2 linked regions of the Alkalilimnicola ehrlichii MLHE-1 genome follow. Each later gene encodes a partner of the first gene's protein in a complex. Links are inferred from orthologs where the notes say so. Each region holds a gene or a part of one and is shown on either strand. Other genes may lie near its edges. The genes, in order: MLG_RS07595 and dsbD.

Region 1 (10,689 bases):
GCACCAAGGCTGCCAGCGTCCGGTCGGGTGGTGCCGTGCCGAAGGTGTGATACTGACCGCGATAGGCCAGGGCGATACCACACGCCCGGAAAAGCGTCAGCCAATCCGCCCCATGATCCGCCACCAGTTCCGACAACCGGGTTGCCCGTGGCCGGCGTTCCAGCACGAGGCGGGCGCGACAAGCCCTTACTCTCCGCTGATAGCGGGCATTGCGCTGGGCATTGAGCAGCATCAAACGGGATTGAGCCACTTGCACTAAGGCCAGGACCGCATCGCGCAGGGTGGGAGGCAGGGAGCGCGCCTCCTGTCCATGACACGCAAGCAGCCCCCAAAGACCCTCGGCATCGTCCCGAATGGCCACGGACAGGGCCGACTTCACGCCCATGTTGTGTAGATAGGCCTGGTGGATCGGCGAGACGGCCCGCAACACACCGGCGGAAAGGTCCAGCGGGTGCTGGTCCAGTGGGTCCTCTGTCGGTACTAATGGCACCGGAGCGGCCGGGGCATCGGGGATGCTACGAACCGGATTAACGTCGTAGAGCTGCCGTACCTGTGGCGGGATATCGCTGGCCGGGAAGTGGTGCGATAGATAGCTGTCCATATGCTCGCACCGGCTCTCGGCCACCACGCAGCCATGCCAGTCGGGATCGAACTGGTAGACCATCGCCCGCTCGTGTCCGGTGAGATCCCGCGCCGCCGCGACGAGGGTCTCCAGGAGCGCCCCCGCCGTGCGGGCTCCGGCCAGGTGCGACAACCAGTCCCCCATCGCGGGGAACAGCGTTTGGGTATCGGGACCGGAAAGCGCCTCGAATTCGAGCACCACCCGCTCCCCGCTTCGATAGGCCGTGGTTCGAAAGCGCCGGTTCCTCCCCCGCAGGCGCATACCCGCTACCAGGCTCACTGGCTGGAGCGGAGCCTGCGGCAGCGAGGCGCTGATCCGGCGAAGCAGATGCCGCCCCAGGAGGGCCTTGGGGTCGGAAGCCAGCGCCTGCTCGGGAGTTACACCGAAAAACCGGTGCAGGTTGGCGCTGGCCTGCAGAAGACGTCGCAACCGCTGGTCAAGGCTGACCAGACACCCGGAGGGTTGCACCGCCCCGGGGATATGCACCGGCTCGCGGGCGCAGGCCTCCTGTGCCCGGGCCAGTTCAGAGGGGTCGGTAGGCGCCATGGAGGCTCTCCTTGGGCTGTTCGCTATTAGCTGCAGCGAGGTGCGCCTCAAGGGCATGGAAGGTCGACCGCGCCCCGGCGAGTGCCTGTTCAAGCCCGCCCCGGGGGGCAGCCCCGCCGAGCGACGCCCGGAAGCTGCGCCATTGGCCGGCGTGGTAGAGATGAAAGTAGCGCGCCCCGCGCCGGGCATCGAGTCCGAGCCGCCGCTGCAGGCGGGGCGCGATCACACGGCCGCCCTGGGTGGCCCCTTCCAGCACGTAGAGCACGCCCAGCAGGTGGTTGCGCGAGATCAGCTGGGGAACGGCGCCCGAATGGCCCTCTGGCAGTACGGCACCGATATCCATCAGGTCGCGCCGAATCAGGGGGTGGCGCGGCAGGTAGCGGTAGCCCGCTTGCGGGAAGCGTTCGAGCCAGGGGGGTAACACCGCCTCCAGGGCGGCGAAATAGGCGAGAAAGACCGCTAGCGCCCGGCGATACTGCGCCATGGTGAGCCGATCCGATTGCAGCGGCAGGAGTACGGGGTGGCTTTCTACCCGCTGGTGAGCGGCCCGCGTGCCGTCGCGCAACGCCTGCAGCCAATCCGCCGGATCGCCCCGGGTAAGCGGGTCGGCCGTCCCCACGCGGTAGCCTGGGGAACCCGTTTCCATGTGGCGCCCTCTTCTCGCCGTACCGTGAGAGGCCGGCCCCATTTCACCCGTCCGACTACGGGGTGGCCTCGCTAACAGCGTACCATTTGTTGACCGGAATCATACCTTGTGAAAACGCAAAAGCCCCGGGGCGGGCCCCCGGGGCTTGGTGTCACCGGCGGATGGGCCGGTCAGGACTGGGTGGCAGTGCTCCCGGCGTGGCTCTCGCTGGGGCCCAGGCCAAGGACGTAGAGCAGCGGCGGGAAGGCGAGGACGCCGAAGGCCACGCCAAAGCCGATGCTGCCGCCGATCAGGGAGAGATAGTCCAGCGCGCCGCTCAGGTTGGCGAAGCTGGCACCAGTGAAGCCGGGCAGCATGATGAAGGCCACTACGGCCACCACCACACCAACCCCCACCGACGCCTTCACCGGCAGCGCCAGGTTGACGCTGCGGGAGGACTTGCGGGCAATAAACAGGCCAAGCAGCGCCAGGTCGATGACCACCCAGAGCAGAACGAACGGCAGCAGGCCCCGGAAGACCTCCAGCACGACTGTAATAATACCCATCAACGAAAAGGCCATGATCATTTTCCTCCTTTGGATTCGTCCGATACCGGGGCGGCGTTATACCCGGCCGCGCATCATGGCGTTGTAGGCGCCATGCAGCAGGCGGTCCTTCATCACCCAGGGCACCCAGTGCTCGTCGTAGGGGCTGATGAAGGGGAAGGACGGCACCATGTCCAGGTTGTAATCGAACTCCACCAGGATCGCCTTGCCAATACCGGTGATCAGCGGGCAGGAGGTGTAGCCGTCATAGGACTCGGTCATCTCCCGCCCCTGCATGTGGGACACCATGTTATTCACGGCGACCGGCACCTGCGCCTTGACGCTGGCGGCCGTCTTGCCGATCGGCACGCCGTTGATGTCACCGGCGCCAAAGACATTCTCGTAGCGCTGGTGCTGCATGGTGTAACGGTCCACCTCCAGCCAGCCGGTGAAGTTGCTGTCCTCGCCGGCGGCCAGGGCGCTGTTGCGCAGGCTGTCGGGCGCGCTCATCGGCGGCACCAGGTGGATGAAGTCGTAATCCTCCGTACGCTCACCGTCGGGGGTATCGAAGACCACCTCCTGGGCCGCCGGGTCGATGCCCTTGACCACGTGGTGCCAGTGCAGGTTGATATCGCGCTCCGGGAAGTGCCCCTTGAGGAACTCGTCGATATCCGGCTGGGAGAACATCCCGGTGCCCGGCGCGAAATAGTGCATTTCGGTATTGGCACGGGTGCCGCGGCGGCGCAGACGGTCCTCGGTCAGCATGGTGACCTTCAGCGGCGCGCCGGCGCACTTGATGGCACCGGGCGGGCGGATGAACAGGCCCTTGCCGCCGCTCTGGGTAAAGCGGTCGATCTGGCGCCAGGTGCGGGCGGCATGATCCGCGTTGTCATAGACGCAGCCGATGCCATGGTCGCCGATCAGCTCGCGGCTGTAGCCTTCGTAGGCGTCGTAGTTGACCTGCAGCCCGGTGGCCACCATCAGGTAGTCATACTCGATGGTCTGACCGTCATCGGTGATCACCCGATTGTTGTCGGGGTCGTACTCCTTGACCATGGCCTTGACCCAGTTCACGCCCGAGGGCAGGAAGTTGGCGTTGCGGTCGACGACCTTATCGCGCTCCCAGACGCCGGTGGCCACCAGGGTCAGACCGGGTTGGTATTGGTGGTCTTCCCGGCGGTCGATGACGGTGATATCGGCGCCCCGGAGCTGGCGGTTGAGGCGGTTGGCACAGGAGATACCGGCCGCGCCGGCGCCTACGATGACCACGCGGGCATTGGTGGTGACCGCCTGGGCCTCGCCGCTGTGCAGCAGGGCGCCGGTGCCCATAACGGCGCTGGCGCCGATGGCGCCGACACCGGAGTAGCGCAGGAAATCACGACGGGACAGACCTGCCTCGGTAAGCGCTTTATGGATTGCGCGTTCTGTTTTGATGCTACGGTTGCTCATTATCTCCTCCGCGCCCTCTGGCGCTTCTTGCATCTGGTTGACGCGTGTCCTTTCCAAGGATGGCCGGCCAGTGATCCCTATCCGCCGGAAAATATAGTGCAGTGCTCCGTAAAGAGCGCTCTGACCGGGAAGGTTCGAGTCGCCATCCGGCCACGTCCCTTATATTGATAATGAATAAGCTGAGAACGCTAACTAATATAGCAAAATGAGAATGTACGGGTCAAGTTGTCGCACCCCCCGGAGTTGACCCGCGGCATAACGTCGCAGGATCAGCGCGGGCAGAGGCGGTGCACCGCCTCGTCGGCGGGGCGGAGGGCGTTTGAGGGCAGGGCGGCGCCGGGGTCGTGGATCCAGGCGGCGAGGTCTGTACGCACGCGCTCGCCGCTCAGGTCCCGGGTGAGCATGTGCCAGCCGTCGGGGTACCAGGCGAAGTGCCAATCCAGCGTCGGGGGCAGTTGCCGGATCAGCGCGCAGATGGCCTCAGGGGGGATGATTTCGTCGTGGGCCCCGTAGAGCAGCAGGGTGGGGGTCTGGAGCTGGGCGGCCCGCTCCAGGGCATGGTCCATCAGGTTGGTGGCCCCGTAGAGGGTGGCCACCCGGGTCTCCTTGATGAACAGCGGGTCCCGGCCCAGGGCCCGCAATTCGGCCTCGTTGTCGGTGGGCCGGATACCGAGGGACTCGCCGGTGAAGGTGCGCTCCGGGATCAGGCGGACCGCCAGCCAAAGGGCCAGGCGCTGGTACCATGGCTGGGTGCGCCGGGCCCAGGTGGCCGGGGAGAGCAGGATCAGGCGATCAGCGGCATCGGGGGCGTGGGCGGCGGCCAGGATGGCCACCGCGGCGCCCATGCTCTCGCCGGCCAGGTAGAGGGGGCGATGGGGGTAGCGCTCTCTGAGCGCGGCCAGAATGGCGAGGTTGTCCTCCACCAGGGTGGCTTCACCGGGCCACCGGCCCTGATAGGCGCTGGCGCCGAAGCTGCGTTGGTCGTAGGCGTAGAGCGCAATGTCGTGGTCGGCGAGGGTCTCGCCGAGGCTGACAAAGGCCTCGGCACGGTCGTTCAGCCCGTGCAGTGCCAGGACCACCGCGTCAGGTGCCTGTTCCGGCCCGAAACGGCGCAGCCGCAGCGGCTCGCCGTCGCCCATGCGGACATGGCCGGGCTCGAGGTGCGCACTGCCGGGCCCGGCCGGCGCCCTCGGGTCCGCCCCGTGGACACTGCAGGCCGCCAGCAGGAAGACCAGTATCAGGGCCAGGGCGGTGAAACCTGCGGGACGGCGCATGGGGGCCTGCCTGGCGAAGGGGCGGCCGACGCCGGTCAGGCGTCGCGTCGCCGCATGAACAGTCGCACCTGAGCCTCCATGCTCTCGGCGAAGGCCCGGGTCTCCAGTTCGTCTTCCACCCGCTTGGCCAGGGCCTGGAGTTCTTCGAGGGTGAGCCGCTTGAGGGTGATTTCGCTGATGCGGTCTTCTTTTCCTGTCTTCATTGACCGTTATTTGAGGGTTGAATCGTACGATCAGGCGGATTGGGTCTGGGCACCGGAGAGTTCGTGGATGCGCTCGACCATGGCGTAGAAACCGTCACGGCGGTTGGGGCTCAGGTTCTGCTCCAACCCGAGGCGGGTGAAGATATCGCGGATGTCTGTCCCGCGGATCTCCTCCTGGGTGCGCCCGGAATAGGCCATCAGCACGATGGCGATCAGGCCCTTGACGATAAAGGCATCGCTGTCGGCACGGAAGACATGCCGCGGCGGCTCATCGTCGGTGGTCTCGTGGATCAACCAGACGTTACTGGTGCAGCCCTCCACCCGGTTGTCCTCGGTGCGGGCCTCCTCTGGAAACGCCGGGAGGCTGCGCCCCAGGTCGATCAGTACCCGGTAGCGCTCATCCCATTGATCCAATAGTTCAAAGGTTTCAAGCAGTTCCTGAAGGTTCATAACAATCTACTTTGGCCGGCGGCGGGGCGCCGCTCGTAAGCGGTGAGATATCCCGATGATAACGTGGGGGAGGGCCGGCGTCTAACCCCGTGACCCTGCGGCCGGCCGCCAGGCCAGGACGGTGATTTCCTCGCGGTCGTGGTAGAGCTGGGCCGACCGCCAGCCGAGTTCGCCGGAGCCGCCGGTGACCAGCGCGCGGCACTCGGCCACGCACTGCCATCGCCGCCTCATGGGCAACTTGAGGTTGAACAGGGCGCGGCCGCACCAGCCGGAGACAAGCCAGTGGCGGACCAGGCGTGCAACCCGATGGGGTTGCTCCACCATGTCGCAGACGAGCCAGTCCACCCGGTGGGGCGGCCGATAGCGAAAACCGTCCTCACGCAGGTGGCGGACGGCGCGGTCGGCGCGCAGCGACTCGGCCAGCGGCCCGTTGTCCACGGCGGTCACGTGAAGACCGGCCTGGCGGAGCACCCAGGTCCAGCCGCCCGGCGCGGCACCCAGGTCCACCGCGCTCATCCCGGGCCGCAGTGCAGCCTCACGCTCCACCGGTGTCAGTAACCAACCGACGGCCTCCTCCAGCTTCAGGGCAGAGCGGCTGGGGGCGGCGCGGGGCAGGCGCAGGCGGGGTATGCCCATGGGCCAGGGCCGGCCGCTGCCGGCGGGGGCCAGGCCGGCGACCACCTGGCGGGAATCGGCAAACCAGAGGTGTAAGCGGGGCGCGCCGGCACGCTCCAGGGCCACCCCCCGCTCCCGGAGGGCCCGTTCCAGGTGCGGGCGGAATTTGCGGCAGAACCGCCCCAACGCCTTACCGTCGTTGGTGTCCGGATGCTCCAGCCAGACCCCGGCCAACGCCTCCGGCAGGTGGGGCGCCAGCGCCTCCAGCAGCGCCCCGACGCGGTCCCGTTCCGGCAATTGCGGGCAGTCCGCCACCACCGGCCAGGCCTGGCGGGCGAAGGTGAGTGCCGGTGGGGTTGGCAGCGGCCGGCCATCCGCACTGTGGAAATCCACCCGGCCCTGGTCGTTCTCCACGCGCGGCCAGCCGGCCACCCCGGCATCGCTGCTCCAGGCCGCGAGCTCCGCGGCCAGGTCGGCGCCGAAGCCGGGGCGGCATTGCAGCAGCCAGCGGGTGGCATGCCGCGTTGGTATCGGGTCTCGCTCTGTCATGACGGCATTGTAACCCGTGCCGGTCCCGCGCTTGTGTTCCCGAGTACTGGATGGCAGCGTGACCACGGGTCTATTCTGTAACGAGCAGCGGTTCCAAGGATTCGGTCACTCTCAGCGGGTTAATCTGATAAGGAGCACTTCATGGAGACAACACTGATTGTCGTTCTCGCCCTGATCGTCGCGATCATCGCGTCGGCGATCCGGGTGCTGCGCGAGTATGAGCGCGGCGTGATCTTCCAGCTCGGGCGTTTTTATAAGGTCAAGGGGCCGGGCCTGATCCTGGTCATCCCCATCATCCAACAGATGGTGCGGACCGACCTGCGCACGGTGACCATGGACGTGCCGAGCCAGGACGTCATCACCAAGGACAACGTGTCGGTGAGCGTGAATGCCGTGATCTATTTCCGGGTGGTTGACCCGGAGCGGGCGGTGATCAACGTGGAGGACTACTTCGCCGCCACCAGCCAGCTGGCGCAGACCACGTTGCGCTCAGTGCTCGGCCAGCACGAGTTGGATGAATTGCTGGCGGAACGTGACAAGCTCAACGAGGATATCCAGAACATTCTCGACTCCCAGACCGATGCCTGGGGCATCAAGGTCTCCAACGTGGAGATCAAGCACGTGGACATCGATGAGAGCATGATCCGCGCCATTGCCCAGCAGGCGGAGGCCGAGCGTAGCCGGCGCGCCAAGATCATTCACGCCGAGGGTGAGCGCCAGGCATCGGAGCAGCTCACCGCGGCGGCCAACATCCTGTCCCGTAACCCGCAGGCGTTGCAGTTGCGCTATCTGCAGACGCTGAGCAATATCGCCGGAGAGCAGAATTCCACCATCATCTTCCCGCTGCCGCTGGAGATGATGAATGCGTTCAACCGTATGGCCGCGGCCTTCGACGATTCGGACGACCGAAGCGGTGACAGCAGCGACGAACAGCGCTGAGACGCCATTAGCGGAACTGGAGGCCTTCCTCGATGCCTTGTGGATGGAGCAGGGCCTGGGTGAGCGCACCCTGTCCGCCTATCGCAGCGACCTGTTGGGCTTCCAGCGCTGGCTGGGCGGGCAGGGCGGCAGCCTGTTGAGTGCCCGGCGCGATCAGGTGCTGGCCTATCTGGGCGGGCGGTTGGGTCAGGGCGCAAAACCGCGCAGTGTCGCCCGCCTGCTCACCAGCCTCCGCCGGTTTTACCGCTATCAGCTTCGCGAGGGCCGGGTGGCCGAGGATCCGACACGGGACGTAGAGAGCCCGCGGCTGGGGCGGCCGTTGCCGGGGGGGTTGAGTGAATCAGAGGTCGAGCGCCTGCTCGCCGCCCCGGACCCGGAGACCCCTTTGGGCCAGCGCGACCGCTGCATGCTGGAGGTGCTCTACGCCAGCGGCCTGCGGGTGTCGGAGTTGGTCGGCCTGAGCCTGTCGGAGCTGTCCCTGTCCCAGGGGCTGGTCCGGGTGGTGGGCAAGGGGGGGCGCGAGCGGCTGGTGCCGCTGGGCGAAACGGCGTTGGAGCAGGTGCAACAGTGGTTGCGGGAAGGCCGGCCGGCCCTGTTGGGGCGACGGGTGAGCGACGCGGTCTTTGTCACCGGCCGGGGTGAGGGGCTGACCCGGCAGGCGTTCTGGTACCGGGTGAAGAAGCACGCCCGGTCGGTGGGTATCACGCGCCCCATCTCGCCGCACACGCTGCGGCATGCCTTCGCCACCCATCTGCTGAACCATGGCGCCGACCTGCGGGTAGTACAGCTTCTGCTCGGCCACAGCGATCTCTCCACCACCCAGATCTATACCCATGTGGCGCGACAGCGGCTGCAGACCCTGCATGCCGAGCACCACCCCCGGGGCTAGCCGGGTACAACCGATCAGCAACCGGACACGGTCCGGGAACCTGGACCCAATACCCTGATCAAACAGGCATCACACACCCAAAGGAGTCAGAAGACGATGAGCAAAACCCTTCCCGTTCTATTGGTGCTCTGGAGTCTGCCCATGCTGGCCTGGGCCGACAACGTGCACGAGCGCATCGATGAGGCGCTTCATGGATTGAGCCCGGAACTGAGTGCCGATGCGGTCAACGAGACACCGGTGGACGGGCTCTATGAGGTCATCGTTTCGGGTGACGTGGTGTACATGACCGGTGACGGCCGGTTCCTCTTCCAGGGCGAACTGGTGGACCTGGAGAGCCGGCAATCACTCACCGAGCTGCGCCGCGGAGAGCAGCGGGCTGCCCGGATCGCGGAGCTGGGCAGTGATCAGTTGCTGATCTATCCCGCCAATGGTGAGACGCGCTATGTGGTGAATGTCTTTACGGACATCGAATGCCCCTACTGCCAGCGGATGCACCAGGAGATCGACGACTACACCGACAAGGGCATCGAGATCCGCTACCTGTTCATGCCGCGGGCCGGCGAGGGCAGTGAGTCCTATCGGCAGTCGGAAGCGGTATGGTGCGCCGAGGACCGGCATGCCGCCATGACCAAGGCGAAACGGGGCGAACCGGTGGAGAGCGGGGCGGAGTGCGAGACCCCGATCGCCGATCACTTGGCCCTGGCCCGGGAGCTGCAGGTGCGCGGCACCCCCACCATGATCAGCAGCGAGGGGGTGATGCAGCAGGGCTACGCCTCGCCGGAGAACCTGCTGCAGGTACTGGAAGCGGCGGCTAACAGCAGCAAGCAGCCCTGAACCACCCGGTCACTGCGAGGAGGCGCCGCGCCCCCACCGTCACTGCGAGGAGGCGAAGCCGACGTGGCAGTTTACCGCCCTGGATCGCCGCGGGCCTTCGGCCCTCTTGATGAACATGGCCAGACGCTGCGGGCGCCCCCTACCCTCACTGTGAACGCGGACCCACCCCCACCGTCACTGCGAGGAGGCGAAGCCGACGTGGCAGTCTACCCCTCTGGATCGCCACGGGCCTTCGGCCCTCGCGATGACGGGGGGAAAGCCTTCGGCCCTGGCAATGACAGGGGTGCCCCGTTCCTCGTTGATTCGGGCCCGCGCAGCGGGGCGGGGGGCTCGCGATGACGAGGAAAGCCTTCGGCCCTCTTGATGAACATGGCCAGACGCTGCGGGCGCCCCCTACCCTCACTGCGAGCGCGGACCCCCCCCACCGTCACTGCGAGGAGGCGAAGCCGACGTGGCAGTCTACCGCCCTGGATCGCCGCGGGCCTTCGGCCCTCGCGATGACGGGGGAAAGGCCTTCGGCCCTCGCGATGACGGGTGGGGCGCCCCCCTCGCGATGACGACCGAAAACCCGCGGCCCTCGCCATGGCAGCCCCGCCGTTCTTCCCTGATTCGGGCCCGCGCAGCGGGGGGCGGGCTCGCGATGACCGGGGGTGCCCCGTTCCTCGTTGATTCGGGCCCGCGCAGCGGGGAGGGGGGCTCGCGATGACGGGGAGAAACCCGCTGGCCCTCGCGGTGACGGGGAGAAATATCCGTTAACCTATTGAAAAAGGGCGGCCATATGGCCGCCCTTTTGGCGTGAGGATCGATGGTCTGCCGCCGCGCCGGGTCAGCGCTCGAGCAGCTCCAGCTTGTTGGGCTTGCCGTCCCACTCGTCGGCATCCTCCGGCGGGTCCTTCTGCTCGGTGATCACCGGCCACTCTTGGGCCAGTTCCGCGTTCAGTGCCAGGAACTCCTCCTGACCGGCGGGCAGGTCATCCTCCGAGTAGATCGCCTCGGCGGGGCACTCCGGCTCGCAGAGGGTGCAGTCGATGCATTCATCGGGATCGATCACGAGGAAGTTCGGGCCTTCGTGGAAGCAGTCCACCGGGCACACTTCCACGCAATCCGTGTACTTGCACTTAATGCAGTTCTCAGTGACGACGTAGGTCA
Region 2 (8,448 bases), 1.7 Mb from region 1 along the record:
TCTGCTCGCCCAGGTGGGTGATCGCTGGCCCGATATGCCGGTGATCGTGATGACGGCCCACTCCGACCTGGACGCCGCAGTGGCCTCGTATGAGGGCGGGGCCTTTGAGTACCTACCGAAGCCCTTTGATGTGGACGAGGCGGTGGAGTTGGTCACCCGCGCCCGGGAGAGCACCCGGACGGCTGAGGCCACGGAGGCCGCGGAAGCCCCAGCCCAGCATCCGGAGATCCTCGGTGAAGCGCCGGCGATGCAGGAGGTGTTCCGCGCCATCGGCCGCTTGTCGCGCTCGTCGGTGACGGTGTTGATCAACGGCGAATCGGGAACCGGTAAGGAGCTGGTGGCGCGGGCGCTGCATCGCCACAGCCCCCGGTCGGAGGGGCCGTTCATCGCCCTGAATATGGCGGCTATTCCGCGGGATCTGATGGAATCGGAGCTTTTCGGGCACGAGAAGGGGGCCTTCACTGGTGCCCAGGCGACGCGCCGCGGCCGTTTTGAGCAGGCGGACGGGGGCACCCTCTTTCTCGACGAGATCGGGGATATGCCGGCGGAGCTGCAGACCCGCCTGCTGCGGGTGCTGGCGGATGGTGAGTTCTACCGGGTGGGCGCGCACACGTCGATGCGGGTGGATGTGCGCATCATCGCCGCCACGCACCAGAACCTGGAGGCGCGGGTGGCCGACGGCTACTTCCGCGAGGACCTGTTCCACCGCCTGAACGTGATCCGGGTGCATGTGCCCTCGCTGCGCGAGCGACGGGAGGATGTGCCGTTGCTGGCCCGACACTTCCTGGCAGCGGCGGGACGGGAGCTGAACGTGGAGCCCAAGACCCTGCGCCCGGAGGTGGAGCGTTACTTCATGGGCCTGGACTGGCCGGGCAATGTGCGCCAGCTTGAGAACACCTGCCGTTGGCTGACGGTGATGGCGAGCGGGCAGGAGGTGCTGCTGGAGGATTTGCCGCCGGAGCTGCGTGAGGAGGCGGAAGCCGGTCGTCCGGGGGGCGGAAACTGGGAGACGGCGCTGAGTCGCTGGGTGGACCAGGCCCTGGCGCGGGGGCAGGAGGGGCTGCTGGATGAGCTGCAGCCGCGCTTCGAGGTGATTATGATCCGGGCCGCCCTGCAGCGGACGGGCGGCCGACGCCAGGACGCCGCCCGCCTGCTGGGGTGGGGCCGGAACACGCTGACCCGGAAGATCAAAGAACTCGGGATGGAGTTATAGGGGGAGCGGCTTGGGCCGGCGGGCCGGGGGCGGGGGGTACCGGCAGGCCTCCGATTGCGCACCCCTTCGGGGTGCCCTGCGCTACTCGGGAAAAATCGGCGCGCGTGAACTCGCTTCGCTCGAACAGGCACGCGCTTTTCCCGATTTTTCCCTGCGTTGCTCGGTGCGCAAAAGTCGGCCTGCCGGCACCCCCCGCCCCCGGCCCAAGCCGCGCGTCAGGGGATGCCGAGCAGCTTGTGGGTCTGCAGGCTCAATGACCATTGCGGGTGGGCGAGACAGTAGTCCACGCAGGCCTGGGTGTTGGCCTCGCGCTCCGGCCCGTCCATGGGTTGCAGAAAGAAGTGGCGGAAGGCCAGGTGCTGGAAGCGTTCCGGCTCCGCCCCCGGTTGCGGGTGGACCAGCTTGAGCTCGTCGCCGGTGGTGAGCACCAGGGGGGCGCCCGCCTTGGGGCTGACGCAGATCCAGTCCAGCCCGGCCGGCGCCGGCCGGGTGCCGTTGGTCTCCACCGCCACCTCAAACCCCCGACGGTGCAGGGCGTCGATCAGTGCGGAATCCAATTGCAACAGGGGCTCGCCGCCGGTGCAGACCACCAGCGGCCGGCCGCCGCCCGGCCAATAGCCGGCCAGCCTTTCGGCCAGCTCGTTCGCGCTGCGGAAACGGCCGCCGCCGGACCCGCCGGTGCCCACGAAGGCGGTATCGCAAAACCGGCAGATGGCCGATGCCCGGTGGGCCTCGCGACCGCTCCAGAGGTTGCAGCCGGCGAAGCGGCAGAACACGGCGGGCCGCCCGGTCTGGGCGCCCTCCCCCTGCAGAGTGTAATGGATTTCATGGACGCTGTAGGTCATGGCTCATTCGCCGACGAGGGGGTCGGTGGCGGGTCGTCGCGCAGCAACAGCAGCCGGTTGACCGCCCGCAGCAACCGCCAGGCGCCCACCACCCCGGGGTCCACATCCACATGGGTGAGGCCGGTCACCAGCCGCAACTCGGCCTGCCCCCTGGGGGCGGCCTGCTTGAGGGCCTGGCTCTGGGTCCAGGGGATGACATCGTCGTCGCGGCCGTGGACCAGCAGCAGGTAGGCCTGAAGCCGGGACAGGTCCCGGTTGGCAAGATTCAGCGCTTTAATCTCGTCGCGGACGCCGTCGGGCAACGCCGCCAGCAGGTCCGGTACCCGATCCGGATCCCGGTTGGTGAGCAAGGCATAGACCGCGCGCCCGGGCGGTGACAGCCGCTCGGCCAGCGGCCCGGTCTCGGCCTCCGGGTCCGCCAGGCGCTCGCGGGCGATACGGTCGAGCAGGCGGCGGTCGTCGGCATCCGGCACCCGGTCCAGCTGGGTCAGCAGGACCACCCAGCGGCCCTCCACCCGGGGGATCTGGTAGCGCCGCTCGCCGTCCTCGGTGAAATAGCCGGTGGTGACGTAGGTCAGGGTCTCCACCAGATCGTAGTAGCCGCCCACCCCGACGATCCAGCCGATGTGTGGCCGGCCGTCCTCCTCCAGCGCCGCCAGCACGGCGGTGGCGACGGAGAAGCTCATCGCGGCCACGCCCACCCCCTCGCCGTCGTCCCGCGCGTCCAGCCAGTGGGCGGCATCCACCACATCGCGGATGTTCTCCGGCGAGACGTCCATGCGGGTGAGGGTCTCCACCTCTGGGGCGAGGACGCGAAAACCGGCCCGGCTCAGCGTCTTGGCGAACTGCACCAGGCGCGGGTCCCGCCGGCCCGCCTCGGTGAAGCCGTGGACCAGCACCAGGTTGGAGCGGACCTCGTCGCCCGGGGTATAGAGGTCGGCCACCCGTGGCACCCCGGTGGGGCCGGTGTACTCGACGGTCTCTCGTTCCGGGGCCGGTCGGGTGCGTTTCCAGCGGCTGTCGGCCTCGCCGGCGCGGATATCGGCCAGGATCAGCCCCGCCTCGTAATGGCGTTGCATGGCACCGCAGCCGGGGAGCGCAATGACTGCCGTCAGGGCAAGCACCAGAAACAGTGTGGGGTGCAGGGCATTCATAGCTCGCAATGATGGCATAAATCGCCCGACCAGGCTCCCGGGCGGGCCCGGGTTCCGGACACAAAAAACCCGCCGGCGGCAGGACCGTCGGCGGGTTCGGTTTGGGTCGGCCGGTGGGCCGGACGGCTTACATCATGCCGCCCATGCCCCCCATGCCGCCCATACCACCCATGTCGCCCATGCCGCCGCCGGCACCGGCGTCGTCGTCCTTGGGCAGGTCGGCGACCATCACCTCGGTGGTGATCATCAGCGCGGCCACGGAGGCGGCGTTCTGCAGCGCGGTGCGGGTCACCTTGGTGGGATCGAGAATGCCCATCTCGACCAAGTCACCGTACTCACCGCTCTGGGCGTTGTAGCCGTAGTTGCCCTCGCCGTTGCGCACTTCGTTGACCACCACGGCGCCATCACCACCGGCGTTGTAGACGATCTGGCGCAGGGGCTCTTCCATGGCGCGGCGGACGATGTTGATGCCCACCTCCTGGTCGTGGTTGGCATACTCCAAGCCGTCGAGGGAGGCCTGGGCGCGCAGCAGCGCGGTGCCACCACCGGGGACGATGCCCTCTTCCACCGCGGCGCGGGTGGCGTGCAGGGCGTCCTCCACGCGGGCCTTCTTCTCCTTCATCTCGATCTCGGAGGTGGCGCCCACCTTGATGACGGCCACGCCGCCAGCCAGCTTGGCCACGCGCTCCTGCAGCTTCTCCTTGTCGTACTCGGAGGTGCTCTCCTCGATCTGGGCACGGATCTGCTCGACGCGGGCCATGATGTCGTCGTGACGGCCGGCGCCGCCGACGATGGTGGTCTCTTCCTTGGAGACGTCCACCTTCTTGGCCTGGCCCAGGTCGTCCAGGGTGGCCTTCTCCAGGGACAGACCCACTTCCTCGGAGATCACGGTGCCGCCGGTGAGCACGGCGATGTCCTGCAGCATGGCCTTGCGGCGGTCACCGAAGCCGGGGGCCTTGACCGCAGCCACCTTGACGATGCCACGGATGCTGTTGACCACCAGGGTGGCCAGGGCCTCGCCCTCGATGTCCTCGGAGATGATCAGCAGCGGCTTGTTGGCCTTGGCGACATTCTCCAGCAGCGGCAGCAGGTCGCGGATGTTGGAGATCTTCTTGTCGTGCAGCAGGATGAAGGCGTCTTCCAGCTCGGCCTTCATGGACTGCTGGTTGTTGATGAAGTAGGGGCTGAGGTAGCCGCGGTCGAACTGCATGCCCTCAACCACGTCCAGCTCGTTCTCCAGGCCGGAGCCCTCTTCCACGGTGATGACGCCTTCCTTGCCCACCTTCTGCATGGCGTCGGCGATGATGCGACCCACGGACTCGTCGGAGTTGGCGGAGATGGAGCCCACCTGGGCGATGGACGTGTCGGTCTCGCAGGGCTTGGAGAGTTCGTCGGCCAGGTACTTGGTGGCCGCGGAGACGCCCTTGTCGATGCCGCGCTTGAGGTCCATGGGGTTCATGCCGGCGGCCACGGCCTTCATGCCTTCGCGCAGGATGGCCTGGGCCAGCACGGTGGCCGTGGTGGTGCCGTCACCGGCGATGTCGGAGGTCTGGCTGGAGACCTCTTTGAGCATCTGCGCGCCCATGTTCTCGAACTTGTCCTCCAGCTCGATCTCCTTGGCCACGGAGACGCCGTCCTTGGTGACGGTGGGGGCGCCGAAGGACTTGTCCAGCACGGCGTTGCGGCCGCGCGGGCCCAGGGTGGCCTTGACCGCGTTGGCCAGGGTGTTCACGCCCTTCATCATGCGCTGGCGGGCGTCGTCGGAGAAACGGATCTCTTTAGCTGCCATTGTGTGTTGTCCTCTCTAAAACGGAATTCGGCGGAAAGCGGTTTACTCGACGATGGCCATGACGTCGTCTTCGCGCATGACGAGCAGCTCCTCGCCATCGACCTTGACCTCGGTGCCGGCGAACTTGCCGAACAGCACCTTGTCGCCCACCTTCAGGTCCAGCGGGCGGGTCTCGCCGTTGTCCAGCAGCTTGCCGTTACCCACGGCCACCACCTCGCCCTTGATGGGCTTCTCGGCGGCGGAATCGGGGATGACGATGCCACCGGGGGAGGTGCGCTCCTCTTCCATGCGCTTGATGACCACGCGATCGTGCAGGGGACGAATGTTCATGGGGCTGTTACTCCCTTATGCGTTTGCTGTCGTTCGTGTTTGGCGGTTTTGGAGAGAGGGCAGGGTTAGCACTCTCAAGTTGTGAGTGCTAATGATAGTGACCGCCCCCCTCGAGTCAAGAGCCGCTGTCGCGGCGCTGTCCTCTGAATGGGGTCGGCGGTGGTAGAATTCAAGGCCAGTCTCGCAATTCGGACACCATAGAGCCCCGGAGGTGGCGATATGCCCGCCGAGCAGTACCTGGTTTACTGCACCTGCCCCGATGACGCCGTGGCGCGGGAACTGGCCGGCGCGCTGGTGGAGAGGCGCTTGGCCGCCTGCGTCAATATCGTGCCCGGACTGACTTCCGTGTTCTTTTGGGAGGGTGAGGCCCAGGCCGAGCCCGAGGTGCTACTGCTGATCAAGACCTCGGCGGCCGCCTACCCGGCGCTGGAGCAGGCCATCCTGGAGCAGCACCCCTATGAACTTCCCGAGATTGTGGGGGTCCCTTTGGAAAAGGGCCTGCCCGGTTTCCTGCATTGGATCGCCATGGAAACCGCGGGCGGGGCCGGTGACAACGACGACCCCAAGGACCTGCCAGACCCCGATGTCCGCTAAGGAACGCCCATGACCGCACTGGCCCGACCCCTGCCAGCGGCCACGCCGTTGCGCTGGCCGCTCTACTGGCTGCTGGTATTGCTGCTCGCCCTGCCTCTGTGGGGTGCGGATGCGCGCGCCAACCCGCTGGATCAACTGGGCGGGGGCCAGCAGCAAATCCTCCCCGCTGAGGAGGCCTTTCCCCTTTTTCTGGAGCGGATCGGCGAGCACCGCCTGCTGCTGACGGTGGATGTGGCCGAGGGCTACTACCTCTACCGTGAGAAGTTGGCGTTCGAGGTGCGTAACGGCGGCGTCGCGCTCACCGACGTGGCCATACCCGAAGGCCGGGAGAAAGACGACCCCTTCTTCGGGCAAACCACCATCCTCCGCGGCGTGGCGCAGGTGCAACTGCAGTTCGACGGCCCGGTGCCCGACGATCTGCGTTTGGAGGTGGCCTACCGCGGTTGCGCCGATATCGGTGTCTGTTATCCACCGCTGACCGCCGATCTGGGGCTCGATGGGCAGGGCGCTATTGCCAGTGGTGTCGGCGGCGGTGGCGGCGGGACGGCCGGCGGCGCCGAGGGCCGGCTCTCCAGCCTGCTTCAGGACGGCAGCGCCTGGATGATCCTCGGTGGCTTCTTCGTCGCCGGGCTGCTGCTGGCCTTCACCGCCTGTCTCTACCCCATGATCCCCATCCTCTCCGGGCTGATTGCCGGTGACAGCCAGCGCGGCAGCGGGCGGGCGCTGCTGCTCTCTTTCGTTTATGTCCAGAGTGTGGCCATTACCTATGCCCTTGCCGGGGCCGCGGCGGGCTTGACCGGCCGGGTGGTTCAGGCCGAGCTGCAGAATCTCTGGGTGTTGGGCGGGTTCTCATTGGTCCTGGTGTTGATGGCTATGGCCATGTTCGGCCTGTTCACCGTGCAGATGCCGGGTGTGCTCCAGAACCGACTGGACGCCCTGTCCCGCCGCCAGAAGGGCGGGCGGCTGCTGGGGGTGGCGGTCATGGGCATGCTCTCGGCGCTGATTGTCGGGGCCTGCTCCGGCCCGGCACTCATCGCCGCGCTCAGTTTCATCGGTACCACCGGCGAGGTCGGTCTCGGGGCGCTGGCGCTCTACGTGATGGCGCTGGGCATGGGGCTGCCGCTGCTGCTCATTGGGACCGCCGCCGGCAAGTGGCTGCCGCGCTCCGGGGCCTGGATGGACGGCGTCCGCCAACTGTTCGGTTTCGTGCTGCTGGGCGTCGCCATCTGGATGATTGAGCGGTTGCTGAGCGATGCCTTTGCCCTCGCCCTCTGGGGCCTGCTGCTGATCGCCTTTGCCGTCTGGGTCGGCTGGCGTCTGCGCGGTGGCCGGCTGCTGTGGCGCTGGAGCGGCCGTGCAGTGGGGCTGGCGGCGCTGCTTTGGGGCGCCGCCGCCCTGGTGGGGGCCGGGACCGGCGCCCATCAGCTCAGCCAGCCCCTGGCGGGGCTGAGCGGGGAGTCCCGGACGGAACTTGCCTGGGTCGATGCGCACAGCCTGGACGAGTTGGATGCCCTGCGCGAGCAGGCGCAGGCCGAGGGCCGGCCGGTGATGCTCGATGTCACTGCCGATTGGTGTATCTACTGCCAACAGCTCAAGGACCGGACCTTCCCTGACCCCGGCGTGCAGGCGGCGCTGAGCGATGCAAAGCTGGTGCGGGTGGATGTCACCGCCATGGACGATGCCGAGCGCGCGCTACTGGAGGCGCTGGGTGTTTTCCTGCCACCGGCCATCATCTTCTACCGCGCCGACGGCAGCGAGGCTCGCGGCCAGCGGGTCTCGGGTTTTCTCGGGGCCGAGGAGTTTCGGCAGCGGGTGGATGCCGCCCTGAACGGTGAGCCGGGGCCGCGGGGATGACGCGCGCCCTGCTGTTTACGGTGGTCATCCTTCTCGGCGCGGTGGCCGGGGTCTTCGGCTATCAGGTCTGGGACCAGGACCGTCCTGAGCCGCGCCCGGATCTCACCCTGCCCGATCTCCAAGAGCAGCCGCGCAGCCTCTCGGAGTGGGATGGGCGGCTGATCGTATTGAATTTCTGGGCCACCTGGTGCCCGCCCTGCGTCGAGGAGATGCCGCTGTTCCAGCGCCTCCAGGACGAGTATGGTGACCGGGGTTTACAGTTCATCGGGGTGGCGGTGGACCGGCCGGACGCCGTGGCCGAATTCGTCGCCGAGCACGACATCCGCTACCCCATCCTGTATGGCCGCCAGGCCGCCATGAGCGCCGGACAGGACTTTGGCAACCAGGCCGGGACCCTGCCCTGGACGGTGATCATCGACCGCGAAGGCCACATTCGCCACGTCTTCGACCGGGAGGTGAGCCGTGAGCAGATCGAGCCGGTGCTGCTGGACCTGCTCTAATCTGGGGTATTGATCCGCCGGCAACCTGCGGCCATTTTCTGCGAACTCGCGACGATCTGGACAACAACACGCGGATCCCGCAAAATCAGCGGCGATGTTGTCAGCCACCGCTTGGCGCCGGGGACTCATGCCAGAACTGCTGCTCCTGAACGGACCCAACCTCAACCTG

Evidence for each region.
Region 2: the proteins of MLG_RS07595 (region 1) and dsbD are in contact, whole or in part, in a crystal structure (PDB 1JZD), measured with the Escherichia coli proteins. The link is inferred for Alkalilimnicola ehrlichii MLHE-1 from one-to-one orthologs.

Annotation. Positions count from the first base shown.
Region 1 is NC_008340.1:1,699,594-1,710,282, reverse strand. What follows is about bases 7,842-10,671. They hold MLG_RS07595 (DsbC family protein), read left to right. Parts: upstream 7,842-8,802; coding sequence 8,803-9,540; downstream 9,541-10,671. Other genes in these bases: fdxA (ferredoxin FdxA), read right to left, coding at 10,367-10,671; xerD (site-specific tyrosine recombinase XerD), read left to right, coding at 7,842-8,706. Also shown: MLG_RS07640 (sensor domain-containing diguanylate cyclase), read right to left, coding at 1-1,168; MLG_RS15425 (biliverdin-producing heme oxygenase), read right to left, coding at 1,146-1,814; MLG_RS07630 (hypothetical protein), read right to left, coding at 1,985-2,374; MLG_RS07625 (NAD(P)/FAD-dependent oxidoreductase), read right to left, coding at 2,417-3,787; MLG_RS07620 (alpha/beta fold hydrolase), read right to left, coding at 4,057-5,061; MLG_RS15565 (hypothetical protein), read right to left, coding at 5,097-5,264; MLG_RS07615 (SufE family protein), read right to left, coding at 5,295-5,714; 23S rRNA (cytidine(2498)-2'-O)-methyltransferase RlmM, read right to left, coding at 5,796-6,878; MLG_RS07605 (slipin family protein), read left to right, coding at 7,020-7,817; more of xerD, read left to right, coding at 7,792-7,841; more of fdxA, read right to left, coding at 10,672-10,689. UniProt on the Escherichia coli protein: Acts as a disulfide isomerase, interacting with incorrectly folded proteins to correct non-native disulfide bonds.
Region 2 is NC_008340.1:19,474-27,921, forward strand. The notes cover bases 5,401-8,356. They hold dsbD (protein-disulfide reductase DsbD), read left to right. Parts: upstream 5,401-5,934; coding sequence 5,935-7,779; downstream 7,780-8,356. Other genes in these bases: cutA (divalent-cation tolerance protein CutA), read left to right, coding at 5,551-5,925; MLG_RS00125 (TlpA family protein disulfide reductase), read left to right, coding at 7,776-8,279. In the rest of the region: ntrC (nitrogen regulation protein NR(I)), read left to right, coding at 1-1,213; queE (7-carboxy-7-deazaguanine synthase), read right to left, coding at 1,429-2,058; MLG_RS00100 (alpha/beta hydrolase family protein), read right to left, coding at 2,055-3,212; groL (chaperonin GroEL), read right to left, coding at 3,340-5,001; co-chaperone GroES, read right to left, coding at 5,044-5,331; aroQ (type II 3-dehydroquinate dehydratase), read left to right, coding at 8,407-8,448. UniProt on the Escherichia coli protein: Required to facilitate the formation of correct disulfide bonds in some periplasmic proteins and for the assembly of the periplasmic c-type cytochromes.